2 regions of the Halomonas sp. GT genome follow, and region 2 is predicted to be linked to the other one. Evidence: predicted binding sites of a transcription regulator. Region 2 holds the regulator's gene; the other holds the start of a gene.

Region 1 (7,266 bases), 1.1 Mb from region 2:
CGTTAATGGATCATAAAACGCGAGCTGATGGATCTCTTGCTCAGCGGCTTTACGCTCACTGATATCACTCATCGTGGCAACGTAATTGGTGAGCACTCCGTCTGCATCGTAAACAGCACTAATCGTCAGCCACTCAGGGAACAGCTCACCATTTTTGCGCTGATTCCAGATTTCCCCTTCCCAACTTCCTGTTGCCATTACCCGTTTCCACAAGCGCCGATAAAACGCTGCATTGTGGTGGCCCGAGCTAAACATACGTGGGTTCTTACCGATTACCTCTGCATCGCTATAGCCCGTTATGCGCTTAAACGTCTCATTAACTTTTAATATATTTCCGCGAGCATCCGCCACCATGATACCCAGGTGGGCTTGAAAAGCAGCCGCGGCAATCTTCAGCTCCACTTCTGCGCGCTTCGCTTCGGTAATATCACGGTTCACCGATAACACTCCCTCAAATTGTCCAGCACTACTTATTAGCGGGCTCACGGTGGCATGAAAATGATGCGGCTGAGCATCAATGGTCAGTGGATATTCAAATCTTTCTACTTGATGAAACTGCTGGACTCGCTCAAAAACGGCGGCAAATGCATGGGCTAAGGGAACCGGCAAGACATGTGAAAAGTGCTTTCCCAGTGCATCTTGGCTATTAATAAGTAGCTGCTCTGGGGCAACCGCGTGGATATAGCTAAAGCGCCCTTCTACATCAAATACAAAAATTAAATCCTGAATCGAATGAACCAAGGCATCCATGCGCGCCCCGCGCGCTTGCGCTTCGGCACGTGCTAGCTCTCGTTCTTTTATTCGCTCATGAAGCTGATCAGCCAACGCAAGTCGATTCAGATAGTGACGAACGCCCCAAGCTCCCAACAACGTAATCAAACCAACGACCAACAATAACACCAGCAAGCGCTGACGCCAGCCCGCCATAAGTGTATGAAGGTCAACGCCCACCACAATAAACACCGGATAGTCACTAATTCGATGCATGTGAAATAAGCGATTACGACCGTCAAGGGGAGAGATCGCGGTTAGCGTCCTGGAAAGGTCGCCGCTCTCTAACCACTGCTGTGTATCAGGTGCATTAATTTGGCTACCAATGGTTATTCCTTCACGGGGTGTCGGGTGCCTAGCAACCACCTTTAGATTTTCATCTATCAGTGCCATGCTTTCACCTTCATACACTTGCATTTGTTTCAGCGCATCGCCCAGGATATTGGGCATGATGCGAGACACAATCACCCCCGCGAACTCACCTTGGGCATTCACTAAACGAAGGCCATGATAGAGAAAAAAGCGCTGCTTGCTTGCCGACCAAATAAGCGGCGTCATCATTTCGCTTTGACCACCTTGTTTAAAGGTGCGGAAAAAAGCACTGTCGCCGAAATCTTCCCCTACGTATCGATTATCGTTACTGCTTATACGTAGGCGCCCATCCGTGTCCAATACACTAACACTATCGATCAGCGGCACGTACTCAGTAAGATTGTCTAGCGCTCGCTGAACGGTACTTGCATTTTCGGCTTCTAAAACATCCAATCCCAAAGAGTTTTGTTGGTGAGCATCTAGCAGCTCGGCCAGACTAAACAAGCCTTGGCTGCTCTGCCCAAACATGCCTTTTACCCATTCTGACACCACATGCGCACGGGCAATCACTCGGGATTCAGCGGCATTAAGTTCCTGGTGATACTGGCCTTTGAGCAACCAACCAAACAGCGCAATCATCATACATAATGACAAGATATAGATCGTAATAACTCGCTGCTTTTGGCGCCGAAAGCCAGGCATTATCTGGCTTTTTTTAGTTACCCGATCACTGCGAGCTAGCAGCATTATATGTAGGCCTTATTCAGGTATCCCAAGGCACACCTGATACAGTATAAAAAGAACGTTGAAAGATACACCACAGTGGCTCCTCGTAAGCGGTTCTAAATAGTGGCGTGGCTTGTTTTTGATGTATATCTATTTTCAGCAAAAATGCTCATAAAAGTCGTTATTTTACTTAACAAGAGGCTGCCATGGCATCGTTAGGCCAAATGAGTGACTACGAAATCCGCTTAGTGCGTATTTTTAAAACAGTGGTTGAGTGCGGTGGTTTCACCGCTGCGGAAACTGCTTTAGGCATCAGCCGGTCAGCCATTAGCCAGCATATGAATGACTTAGAAAGCAGGCTAGGCTTTTCGCTATGCCAACGTGGCCGAGGCGGGTTTAGTTTAACCGAAGAAGGCAAAGAGATTTACCAAGCGGGTTTAACACTACTGACCGCGCTCGAAGCCTTTAAAAGCGATGTCAATGCATTGCATCATACCATTAAGGGCGAACTAAATATCGGCATCACCGATAACTTGGTTACCTTGCCCGCCATGCATGTTACTCATGCGCTCGCAGAGCTAACAGCGCCAAACCATGAAGTTACCGTTAATATCCATATGGAACCTTCGGATGCCGTTATTCGAAGCGTGATGGATGGCCATTTGCATGTCGGCGTAGTACCCGCCGTTAATTTACCCACCAGCTTAGAAACACACTTGTTATACGAGGAACCTTCGTTTCTTTACTGCGCAGCTGGCCACCCTCTGTTTAGTGAAACAGATGAAGCATTCACAGCTGAACAGATCGCCGCTTATCCAGCGATAACACCTCGCTATCCACTCCCTAGTGATGCACGTGAAGCACACGAGGCGTTAAATTTACAAGCGTCTGCTTCTGATCGGGAAGGCGCTGCGTTTCTGATTCTCACTGGACGCTTTATCGGTTTTCTTCCAGAACATGTTGCCGCCCAATGGGTTAATGCCGATAAGATGCGCGCTGTACACCCTGCCACTCAGCATTATCAGATTCCGTTTGTTCTAATCACTCGTCATGACCGCCGCCCTAACCGCGTGGTAGATGCATTTTTAGGGTTTGTGAAAGGCACACAATCATAAAAGCTCGGCTAAGTGCCGAGCTTTTATGATTAACGACGTATACACATAGCGCGTTTATGGCAGTTTTGCCGTCTCGCTGGCCATGTGTGGTGCGGGCCCTACCTGAGAAGACGATGTTAAAACGTGGCTGGCAGCAAAATAAACAATCGCACCAAGTGCAGACCCGGTAAACCAGCCATAGTCATAGAACCAGTTCATGGTACCGGTTAACAACGAGATTAGCGTAAGTGCCACCGGCACGCCGAACGCGATAAAACCCGCCGCATTAACCGCAGGATAAGCATGGTTATCCATGTATAAGCTAGGCACATCTAGGCGCTGCTTTTTAATTAGGAAATAGTCCACTGCCATGATGCCTGCGATGGGGCCAAGCAGACTGGAGTATCCTAGCAGCCAGTTTGAATACATCTGCTCAAGAGACACCCCTTGAGCAATGAGACCCGCTTTCTGCAAAAGGTCGTAGCCCATCAATAAAACACCCACAGCTCCGGTCATAAGAACTCCGCGGGTTTGGTTAATCAGCTTCGGGGCAATATTCTGGAAGTCATTCGTGGGAGACACAATGTTCGACGCAGTATTGGTGGAAATCGTGGCAATAATGATTAGCAACATGGCAAGCACTACCCAGAAAGGGCTTTCGATATAGCCAATCAAACGCACTGGGTCAGCAACCGTCTGTCCCACTAGCGACTCAGACGCCGCCGTTAATACAACGCCTAACGCTGCAAAGAAGAACATTGTCAGCGGTAACCCAATCACTTGGCCAACAATTTGATCTTTTTGGCTTTTGGCAAACCGGCTGAAATCAGGAATGTTCAGCGACAACGTCGCCCAAAACCCCACCATCGCGGTTAACCCTGCAAAGAAATAGCCATATACCGACGCGCCTTCTGGACGCGAAGGCGGTTGCGCTAATAGCTCAGTCATCGACATATGCGGCCATGCCCACATCATTAACCCAATCCCCACAGCGAGCAGTAATGGCGCCGCTAAGGTTTCCAGCCACTTGATCGACTCAGCCCCACGAATGACCACGAGAAGATTCATTGCACCGAAGACAAAAAAGCCAATCACTTCACCTACCCCACCAAGCGCAGCCCAAGCAGGAACCAGTTCGGATAACAGAAGATGAATCGCCAAGCCGCCAAACATCGTCTGAATACCAAACCAGCCGCAGCCTACTAGAGCCCGCACCAAACAAGGCACATTAGAACCTAAAATACCGAACGATGATCGCAGCACAACTGGAAAGGGAATACCAAATTTAGTGCCAGGAAAGGCATTTAGAGTGAGCGGAATCAGAACAATCACGTTGGCTAGAAAAATGGCAAAAAGCGCCTCCCCCACACTCAGGCCGAAGTAGGCGGTTAACACACCCCCCAACGTGTAGGTAGGCACACAAATCGACATGCCCACCCAAAGTGCGGCAATGTTCCATTTGCTCCAGGTGCGCTCACTCGCCTGAGTGGGCGCAATATCTTTATTGAAACGAGGGCTATCACCTACGTCTTTACCTACGTCGAGTTCAATTAACCCCTCTCTGTCCACCATTCGGGATGTTGAGCCAGTCATATAGTCTCCTCAGCAGTGCTGTTGCCCATTATAGTCACGGTGTCAGTCTTTCAAGAGCAATAAGCGTGCCTAAAACAAAAGCACAACCACTAACCCATTGATCAAAAGCTGACTTATCAGGCAGACATACACATACTTTTAGCGTGATTTTTGTTATTCGCCTTTTAGCTATTAAAAGCCATTAATAAGCGTAGCTATTTAAATAAAATACGCACCAAAAAGATGCAAAAAAAATATAAAAACTCAAAATAAAATAACACAACTATATGTTTTAAAAACAAAAATAAAACATCACCAAGATTGAACAGTATTTCACCAACTTAGCAAAATCATCACTAAAAATAATAAAAACATTAAAAAATCAAAGAGTTAAACAAATCATTTAAAATTATCAAAAAACACTTGAAACAACACCTAACAAAGGACTATGTTCAAAAAGCTGTCAATAATGACAACTTTACAAAAACAATAAGACGCCGCTGCACGCCACGTGACCACAAACTTGTTACTTGACCAGTAACGTACCGACATGCACATACATGCGGTTGGCGCGTATGACCTGAGAGGGCTGTTCCATGCAGAAAATGAAAATTGGCTTAATTCAAATGGGTCTCAAAACCAGTACCGATTTAGACCCTGCGGCTATCCGCGATGCGATGAACGAAGCGCACCTACCGATGATTCAGCAGGCGGCCGAACAGGGTGTGCAAGTGCTGTGTTTTCAAGAAGTATTCAACCAGCCGTACTTTTGCCCAAGCCAAGATAGCAAATGGTATGCCGCCGCAGAGCGGGTTCCAGAAGGTCCCACGTGTCAGATGATGCAAAAACTGGCTGCCGAACACCGCATGGTAATTATCGTGCCCGTGTATGAAGAAACAGCGACCGGCGTTTACTACAACACCGCCGCCGTGTTTGATGCCGACGGCAGCTACCTCGGCAAATATCATAAAACTCATATTCCTCAAGTTGCCGGCTTTTGGGAAAAATTCTTCTTCAAACCAGGGAAATCAAGCTGGCCCGTCTTCGACACTGCCTACGGCAAAATTGGTGTGTATATCTGCTATGACCGCCATTTCCCTGAAGGATGGCGTGCGCTGGCACTCAACGGTGCGGAGGTGATCTTCAATCCATCCGCTACCGTAGCAGGACTCTCCCAATACCTATGGGAGCTTGAACAACCTGCTTCCGCCGCGGCTAACGGCTGCTTCATTGCCGCTATCAATCGCGTGGGTACAGAAGCCCCCTGGAATATCGGTGACTTCTACGGCTCCAGCTACATTGTTAACCCCCGCGGCAAAATCGAAGCCCAGGCCAGCGAAACGGAAGATGAGCTACTAGTGCATGAAATTGATTTAGACATGGTGCGCGAAGTGCGCAATAACTGGCAGTTCTTCCGTGATCGTCGCCCCGATGCCTACACCCGCCTCACTGATGGTGAGTAGCCCTGATGATGAATCATACGAGGACTTCATGATGAGTTTATTGATCAAAGGCGGCACCGTCGTCACCCATGCCGACACTTACCGCGCCGACGTTCTGTGCGTCGACGGAAAAATACACGCCATCGGCACCAACTTGGATCTCCCCGATAACTGCGAAATCATTGATGCCAGCAATCAGTTAGTAATGCCCGGCGGTATTGACCCTCATACCCATATGCAAATGCCATTTATGGGCGCGGTGGCTAGCGAAGATTTTTATACCGGCACCGCCGCCGCTATGGCGGGCGGTACCACAACGATTATCGACTTTGTCATTCCAAGCCCAGGCCAATCACTTTTAGAAGCCTTTGAGACGTGGCAAGGATGGGCGGAAAAAGCCGCCACTGATTTCGCTTTCCACGTGGCAATCACTTGGTGGGATGAAAGCGTCAAAGAGGAAATGGGCACCCTGGTGCGCGAACATGGGGTAAATAGTTTCAAGCACTTTATGGCCTACAAGGGCGCGATTATGGCCACTGATGACATATTGGTGGAAAGCTTTTCACGCTGCCTTGAACTGGGCGCAGTGCCTACGGTACACGCCGAAAACGGCGAACTGGTTTACCACATGCAGCAGAAGCTACTGGCCCAGGGCATTACCGGGCCGGAAGCTCATCCACTTTCCCGCCCACCACAAGTAGAAGGTGAAGCCGCCAGCCGAGCGATTCGAATTGCCAGCACCTTAGGCGCACCGGTCTACCTGGTACATGTATCTACCAAAGACGCCGTCGATGAAATTGCCTATGCCCGCCAGCAAGGTCACCCAGTATTCGGCGAGTGTCTGGCAGGACACTTACTCATTGATGACAGCGTTTACCAACATCCCGACTGGGCAACCGCCGCCGCCCACGTAATGAGCCCACCGTTCCGCCCCAAAGGGCATCAAGAAGCGCTGTGGCATGGCCTTCAGTCTGGCAATTTGCAAACCACTGCCACTGACCACTGCTGCTTCTGCGAAGAGCAAAAGGCCGCAGGTAAAGATGACTTTACCAAGATCCCTAACGGCACTGCTGGGGTAGAAGATCGCCTTGCAGTGATATGGGACGAAGGCGTTAACAGCGGCAAACTTTCGCCCCAGGAGTTTGTCGCAGTAACGTCTACTAATACCGCCAAAATTTTCAACCTGTACCCCCGTAAAGGTGCCATCCAAGTGGGCGCCGATGCCGATATTGTCGTGTGGGATCCTAATGGCACACGTACGATCTCAGCCAAAACTCACCATCAAAATGTCGACTTCAACATCTTCGAGGGCAAAACGGTACGCGGCATTGCTCGCCACACGATTAGCC
Region 2 (7,266 bases):
TATTAGCCATGTCTACCAAGGGTGTGAAGATAAACTCACTACGCTACGCGCGCTATGCCAACGCCTTGATATCACGCTAGAACAAGTTGCTTATTGTGGTGACGACCTACCAGATCTTGCTCCTATCAAACGATCTGGTGTCGGCATCACCGTCCCTAATGCTCCGGATTATATGCATACCCATGCAGACTGGATCACCGACCGGCTTGGTGGCCACGGCGCTGTACGTGAAATCTGCGACACTTTATTGATGTCTCAAGGCCATTGGGACGCTGTCTTAGATACGTATCTACACGGCCAATCGTAATGCGCTTTTGGGTTAAGAAACGCGTTTGGATAACCGCCATGGTACTTGCCTTAGGTGGCGTGCTGGTGTGGCTAGATCCGCGCGGCCCTCAAGACCAATCAATCGACCCTGAGGCTCGCGCTCAAGAGCCCGGCCATGTATTAGAAAATGCAGAAATAACTCTGTTTGGTGACACCGGTGCTATCCAACAATCGCTGACGACGCCACGCTTAGTCCATACCCCTCAAACGGCAATGACCGATGTCATCTCACCCAGGGCGATACTATTTGATAGCGAAGAGCGTCAATGGCTAGCGACAGCGGAGACCGGCACTCTAAATACTGACACGCAGGCACTCACTTTAGCTGGCTCAGCCCAATTACTTGCACCTGATGAAGGCTGGCAGTTGAATACAGAGTTACTACATTATGATGGCATCACCCGTCATGCTTGGAGCGATGCCGAAACCATACTTCAGCAACCGCCACAGCGCATAGACGCTACACGTATGGATGTATGGCTGGATGATAGCCAGATCCGCTTAACCAATAACGTGCGCGGCGTTCACCCGCCTGCCACTCGTTCTCAGTAGGAGTCGCGATGAACGCTCTTATTCGCACGGCACTCTTCGTCATTGCGCTACCCATTTCAGCGGCAGCGCTACCGGTTATGGCGCAAAGCCAAGCCCCCGTAGAAGTAGAGGCTGACCGTTTAGATCTCGATCAACGAGCAGGCACCGCTGTGTATTCTGGCAACGTCGATATTCGGCAGGGCAATATGCAGCTGCGCGGCGATCGCGTGGAGATTCAACGCAACGATGCTGGCGAACTATCGCGCGCTGTTGCAACCGGTGGACGCGCCTATATACGCAACCAGCTCGAAGACCAAGCAAGCCCAATGGAAGGCTGGGCGAAGCGCATTATTTATCATGTTGCCGAGCGTCGGGTAGAGCTAATTGACCAAGCGGAACTGACTCAGCAAGCAGACCGTTTTGAAGGTGGGCGATTAGAGTATTTTATCGACCAAGGTGTGGTTCAGGCACGTTCCGATGTTAGTGGTGGTGAACCACAACGTATCCGCATGACTCTTCAGCCGGAACAATAGGAGTGCCCAGTGGCGACAAATAACGCAGAGCCTGCACCTCAAACCACAGCCTCAGAACCAGCATCAGAAACAGCGCCGATAAAAACACTTTATGCCCATCACTTAGCCAAAAGCTATAAACGCCGCCGTGTCGTTAAGGATATTAATCTAGAGATATCTCAAGGCAGCGTGGTAGGGCTGCTGGGGCCCAATGGCGCAGGCAAAACGACATCGTTTTATATGATCGTCGGTTTGGTAAAGTCTGACGCTGGAAAGGTTGGCATTGATGAGCTTGATTTAACCCATGCGCCCATGCATGAACGTGCAATGGCAGGCATTGGATACTTGCCTCAGGAAGCTTCTATTTTTCGCAAACTTTCCGTCGCTGACAACATCATGGCCATTCTGGAAACTCGCAAAGAACTCGATCGTAGCGCCCGGGAGCAGCGCCTTGAGTCGCTACTGGAAGATTTCCACATCACACACATTCGTGACAACTTCGGCATGAGTCTTTCGGGCGGAGAGCGTAGACGTGTTGAGATTGCTCGCTCCCTCGCGACAGAGCCTGCCTTTATCCTGCTTGATGAGCCGTTTGCCGGCGTTGATCCAATCTCAGTGGGCGATATTAAAACGATCATTCGAGCCCTCAAAAAACGTCATATCGGCGTGTTAATTACTGACCATAACGTCAGGGAAACACTAGATATTTGCGATATCGCCTACATTGTAGGTGACGGCCATATCATCGCCAGTGGTCCACCTCAGGAAATTCTCAACAACCAGCGGGTTAGAGACGTTTATTTGGGGGCTGATTTCCGCCTGTAAACAGTCACCTGCAGAAAAAATAGTATTGGTGGCATGCTTATTGCACTTGCACCAAGCCATAACTCGCACTAGGGTGGAGCTTTCTGATTAACGAGTGGTTCTCAGATGGTCATGAAAGCTTCTCTTCAATTGCGTATCGGTACACAGCTGACCATGACACCTCAGCTGCAGCAGGCCATTGCCCTGTTACAGCTATCAACGCTGGACCTCCGTCAAGAAATTCAGCAGGCACTTGATGCCAACCCTATGCTTGAGCAGGAAGATGAGTTCGGCGAACAGGCCGTTAGTGAACCCCAGGAAGCTGAATGGTCTGAAAGCATTCCTAACGAACTCTCTACTGACAGCGATTGGTCAGACACTTACCAAGACCTAGGCAGCCATGGTGTCAGCAGCGAAGGGCCTGACTTTGAGCGGCAAGCTGCTGGCCAAAGTTTGCATGGCCACTTACTTTGGCAACTCGCCATGACAGACTTTTCGCCACGCGACCATGCCATTGCTGAAAGCCTTATCGATGCACTGGATGCCAATGGCTACTTAACCCAGCCTCTCAATGACCTTCGCGAAGGACTTAAAGCCCAAGGACATGAAGGCCTTAGCCAACGTGAGGTTGAAACAACCTTGCTTCGTCTTCAACAGTTTGAGCCAACCGGCGTGTTTGCTCGCGACCTGCGGGAATGCTTAATGCTGCAGCTCGCTTCACTACCCGAAGATACACCGCTGCTCATGCCTGCCAAGCGGTTAGTACGTCAATTTCTTGAAGCACTCGGCAAAGATGATGTGCGTCTGCTAAAGCGGCGGTTAAGTCTGGATGATGAGCAGCTTGATGACGTAATTCGCTTGATCCGCAGCCTTGATCCTCGCCCAGGAAGTGCCTTTGGCGACACCGATGACAGCTATGTAACGCCAGATTTAGTCGTACGCCATGACCACGAAGGATGGCACCTGGAGCTAAACCCAGAGGCGTTGCCTCGCTTACGCATTCAACCTGACTACGCAAGCCTCATCAAACGGGCTGACAAGAGCCAGGATAACCAATTTTTAAAAGAGCATCTTCAAGAAGCTCGCTGGCTCATCAAGAGCCTTTCTAGCCGAAATGATACGCTACTGCGGGTGGGCCGAGAAATCATAGCTCGCCAGATAGGCTTTCTGGAACACGGCGAAGAAGCCATGAAACCGCTGATTTTAGCCGATATCGCAGACGCCGTAGAAATGCATGAATCCACTATTTCCAGGGTCACCACCCAGAAATACATTCATACTCCGCGCGGAGTGTTTGAACTCAAATACTTCTTTTCAAGCCAAGTAAGTAACCAGGACGGCGGTGACAGTCACTCCAGCACCGCCATCCGGGCTCGAATCAAAAAACTGGTGCAAGATGAACCGCCCGGGAAACCTCTCTCAGACAGCCGCCTCGTGTCGCTATTGGAAGAGGGTGGCATTAGTGTGGCAAGGCGAACGGTGGCCAAATATCGCGAGTCGATGGGCATACCCTCTTCAAGCGAACGCCGCCGTTTACGCTAATAAAGCAGTGCTAACGAACAAAGTCTGTCTAAGGGCTTTGCAATAGCGCAAAAAGGGTTACAATCGAAGAACAGTCCGATGGATAAGGAGCACGTCAATGCAAGTAAATATCACTGGTCATCACGTAGATCTGACTGACGCCTTGCGTGACTATGTAAATGAGAAGCTGGAACGCGTTGAGCGCCATTATGACAATATCACCACCGTACAAGTGACCTTATCTGTTGAAAAGGAGCGTCAGCAAGCTGCCTGCACCCTGCATGCTGCAGGTGCCGATCTACACGCAGAAGCATTAGACAACGATATGTACGCTGCGATTGATGCACTAGCGGACAAAATTGACCGTCAACTCGTTAAACACAAGGAAAAAGCACAAGCTCGCGCCCAAGGCGCTGGCGTGCGTTAACTCAATGACGTTGGAAACTATTCTTCCCCCGGAGCGCGTGCTGTATGACGTCCCCGGGGGCAGCAAAAAAAGAGTGCTGGAGTTTTTCAGCACCTTTATTGCGCAAAACACGCCAAGCCTAGATAGCCAAGAAGTCTTCAGCCGCCTGATTGGTCGCGAGCGCCTGGGCAGCACTGGAATAGGCAACGGCGTTGCTATTCCTCACGCCCGTAGCCCTCATTGCAGCTCACCTATCGCTGGTTTTTTAAAGTTAGCTGAGCCCGTGGATTTCGATGCTATCGATGGCGATCCCGTCGATCTTGTTTTCGTCCTTTTAGTTCCCGAAGAGGCAGACGACACGCACTTAGCCTTATTAGGGCAAGTAGCGTCTATCATGAACAGCGTTGACACACGTCAGCAGCTTCGTAAAGCGGCTAGCCAGCGTGAGCTATTGGACCTTATAACAGCAAAAATTCGTGAACAATCTGTTACCTAGATGGTCCACCGCTAGACACTGCCTACTAATTTAACGTTAACCTCCATTTTTATTGGCATGCCAAGAGAAACTCTATGCAACTGGTGATCATTAGCGGCCGTTCAGGGTCCGGTAAATCTATCGCCTTACAAGCGTTAGAAGATCTTGGCTATTGTGCCATCGATAATTTGCCCGCCATGCTACTCGGCTCCCTTGTGGATGAGCTTCGTGAGCAAGGCGCACGTCCCCAACTAGCGGTAAGTATCGATGCGCGTAATTTACCAGCTGCGCTAAAGCAGCTGCCAAAAATGCTTGAATCTTTGCGTCAGAAAAGCATTCACTTCCAGGTTATCTATCTAACCACCGATGCCAGAATTCTTCTTGAGCGATACTCAGCTACGCGTCGTCGTCACCCTCTTACGCGTGATAGTGACATGACGCTTGAAGAGGCCATCAATAAAGAAGAAGAAACCCTACTCGACATCCGTGATCTTGCTGACCTAATGATCGACACATCGCGTCTATCGGTTCATGACCTCCGCCGCAGGATAACGGATCAAGTTGCCCAACAGCGTGAAGATAGATTAACGCTGACCCTAGAGTCATTTGGCTATAAACGCGGTGTCCCACTTGATGCCGATCTCGTCTTTGACGTGCGCTGCTTACCAAACCCCTACTGGGACCCTACGCTGCGCCAATACACTGGGCGTGACGCGAACATCATCAACTTTCTGAAGGGATATCCCGTCGTAGAAGAAATGCGCAATGATATCCAGACATGGTTGGAAAAGTGGCTACCCGCTTACCAAAATAGCCAGCGCAGTTATATGACGATTGCTATTGGCTGTACCGGCGGGCAGCACCGCTCTGTCTATATGGTGGAACAACTGGCGCAAATGCTGGTTAAACAAGCGGGAGAGGTTCAACTCCGTCATCGTGAGCTAGGCTTGCAGTACACTCTTAGTGAACAGCAGCCCTCCACATCCTCGCCTTCAACAAACGCACAATAAGCAACGCTTTTTCTTCACGACCCCACTCGGCAAAAAGGAACCAGAGTGCCAGAAAGAACCTTAACACTCACTAATCAGCGCGGCCTTCATGCTCGTGCAGCGACGAAACTCGTCAAGTGTGGCCAACAGTTTTCGGCCAATATTCACGTTTACAAACAACAGCAAATGGCAGATGCGGCCAACATTATGTCGTTATTGATGCTGGCCGCTCCCTGTGGCACTGAACTTAGAATCCATGCGGAAGGCGACGACGCCGAACAAGCACTAGAGGCCATTGAAGCACTGTTCGACGCACGTTTTGATGAAGACCACTAACATCAGTAAAACAGCGTCAGCCAACGTGTTAACTGAACTGTTACCTCCGTTGTTAGTTACCAGCGACGGTCATTGCATCAATTAGCCAGCTACCCGTGTGAATACTGCCACGGGTATCAATGTCATCACCGACAGCTACCAAACCCGCAAACATGCTATTCAAATTACTGGCAATGGTGAACTCCTCAATAGGGTGCTGTATTTCGCCATTTTCAACCCAAAAGCCGGCAGCGCCTCGCGAATAGTCGCCTGTTACGCCGTTAACCCCCTGCCCCATTAGTTCAGTCACCCAAATGCCACGCCCCATCTGCTTCAGCAAGTCATCGCGGGGCGTCAGCGGCGCTAACAAACGTAAATTACGCGCACCGCCAGCATTACCTGTAGATTGCATGCCTAAGCGCCGCGCACTGTAAGCAGACAGCATATAGCTGGCAACGCTACCCTGCTCAATAAAGCGATTGTTGCGAGTCTGAACGCCCTCAGCATCAAACGGCGAGCTAGCCGTCGCTCCGACCTCCATAGGCCGTTCTTCCAGGCCAAACCAGCTCGGGAATAGCGAGCTACCTAAACGATCACATAAGAAAGAGGATTCGCGATAAAGCGCTCCACCTGCCAACGCCCCCATTAAGTGACCTACCAGGCCGCTGGAAAGTGACGGGTCGAATAGCACCGGGAAGGTGCCTGTTGGCGGCCGTTGAGCACCTAACCGACGTAGCGTGCGTGACGCCGCTTCGCGGCCAACCTCCGCAGGGTCTCGAAGCATGGCAGGATTACGAGCCGAAGTATAATCGTAATCGCGCTGCATCCCCTTCTCATCCTGTGCAATCAGCATGCAGGAAAGTGAATGACTACTGCCTTTCTGGGTACCGAGGAAACCGTGGCTGTTAGCGTAAACTCGCACTCCCTCACCGCTAGATAGCGAAGCGCCTTCCGACTGGTGAATCCCCACCACATCACGCCCTGCTTTCTCACACGCCAGCGCCAAATCGATTGCTTCGTCTGTCGTCAACGCCCATGGATAATGTACTTTAAGATCAGGCAGGTCAGTTGCCATTAGCGACGCATCTGCTAACCCTGCGGCAGGATCCTCACCTGTATAACGAGCAATTGCCAGGGCCTTCTCCACCGTGGCTTTAATTGACGCACTGCTGGCATCGGTAGACGAGGCGCTGCCCTTGCGCTGCCCAACATATAGCGTAATGGCAATTCCTTGATCACGTGAAAGTTCGACAGTTTCCACCTCACCAAGACGCACGCTTATCCCAAGGCCTTGATCTACACTAGCGCCGACTTCAGCAGCATCTGCGCCTAATTTTTTTGCTAGCGCAAGTGCTTCTTCAGCGCGTTGCGTTAACAGTACCTGCT

What was found. Region 2 encodes sigma-54, which starts transcription at its own class of promoters, with help from an activator protein. Its sites were predicted from a motif close to TGGCACNNNNNTTGCTNT; they were not measured.
Region 1: a site for sigma-54 is predicted at 4,550-4,567, ahead of B6A39_RS16120 (NCS1 family nucleobase:cation symporter-1). Genes of this name have one in related genera too.

The regions. Positions count from the first base shown of each region.
Region 1 covers NZ_CP020562.1:3,541,179-3,548,444, forward strand. The annotation lists gene B6A39_RS16110 (bifunctional diguanylate cyclase/phosphodiesterase) at 1-1,830, opposite strand, end outside; gene B6A39_RS16115 (LysR family transcriptional regulator) at 2,016-2,924, shown strand; gene B6A39_RS16120 (NCS1 family nucleobase:cation symporter-1) at 2,979-4,496, opposite strand; gene B6A39_RS16125 (nitrilase-related carbon-nitrogen hydrolase) at 5,072-5,938, shown strand; gene hydA (dihydropyrimidinase) at 5,970-7,266, shown strand, end outside.
Region 2 covers NZ_CP020562.1:2,467,711-2,474,976, forward strand. The annotation lists gene B6A39_RS11580 (KdsC family phosphatase) at 1-307, shown strand, start outside; gene lptC (LPS export ABC transporter periplasmic protein LptC) at 307-879, shown strand; gene lptA (lipopolysaccharide transport periplasmic protein LptA) at 888-1,391, shown strand; gene lptB (LPS export ABC transporter ATP-binding protein) at 1,470-2,195, shown strand; gene B6A39_RS11600 (RNA polymerase factor sigma-54) at 2,301-3,716, shown strand; gene hpf (ribosome hibernation-promoting factor, HPF/YfiA family) at 3,814-4,122, shown strand; gene ptsN (PTS IIA-like nitrogen regulatory protein PtsN) at 4,127-4,597, shown strand; gene rapZ (RNase adapter RapZ) at 4,672-5,586, shown strand; gene B6A39_RS11620 (HPr family phosphocarrier protein) at 5,632-5,901, shown strand; gene pmbA (metalloprotease PmbA) at 5,954-7,266, opposite strand, start outside.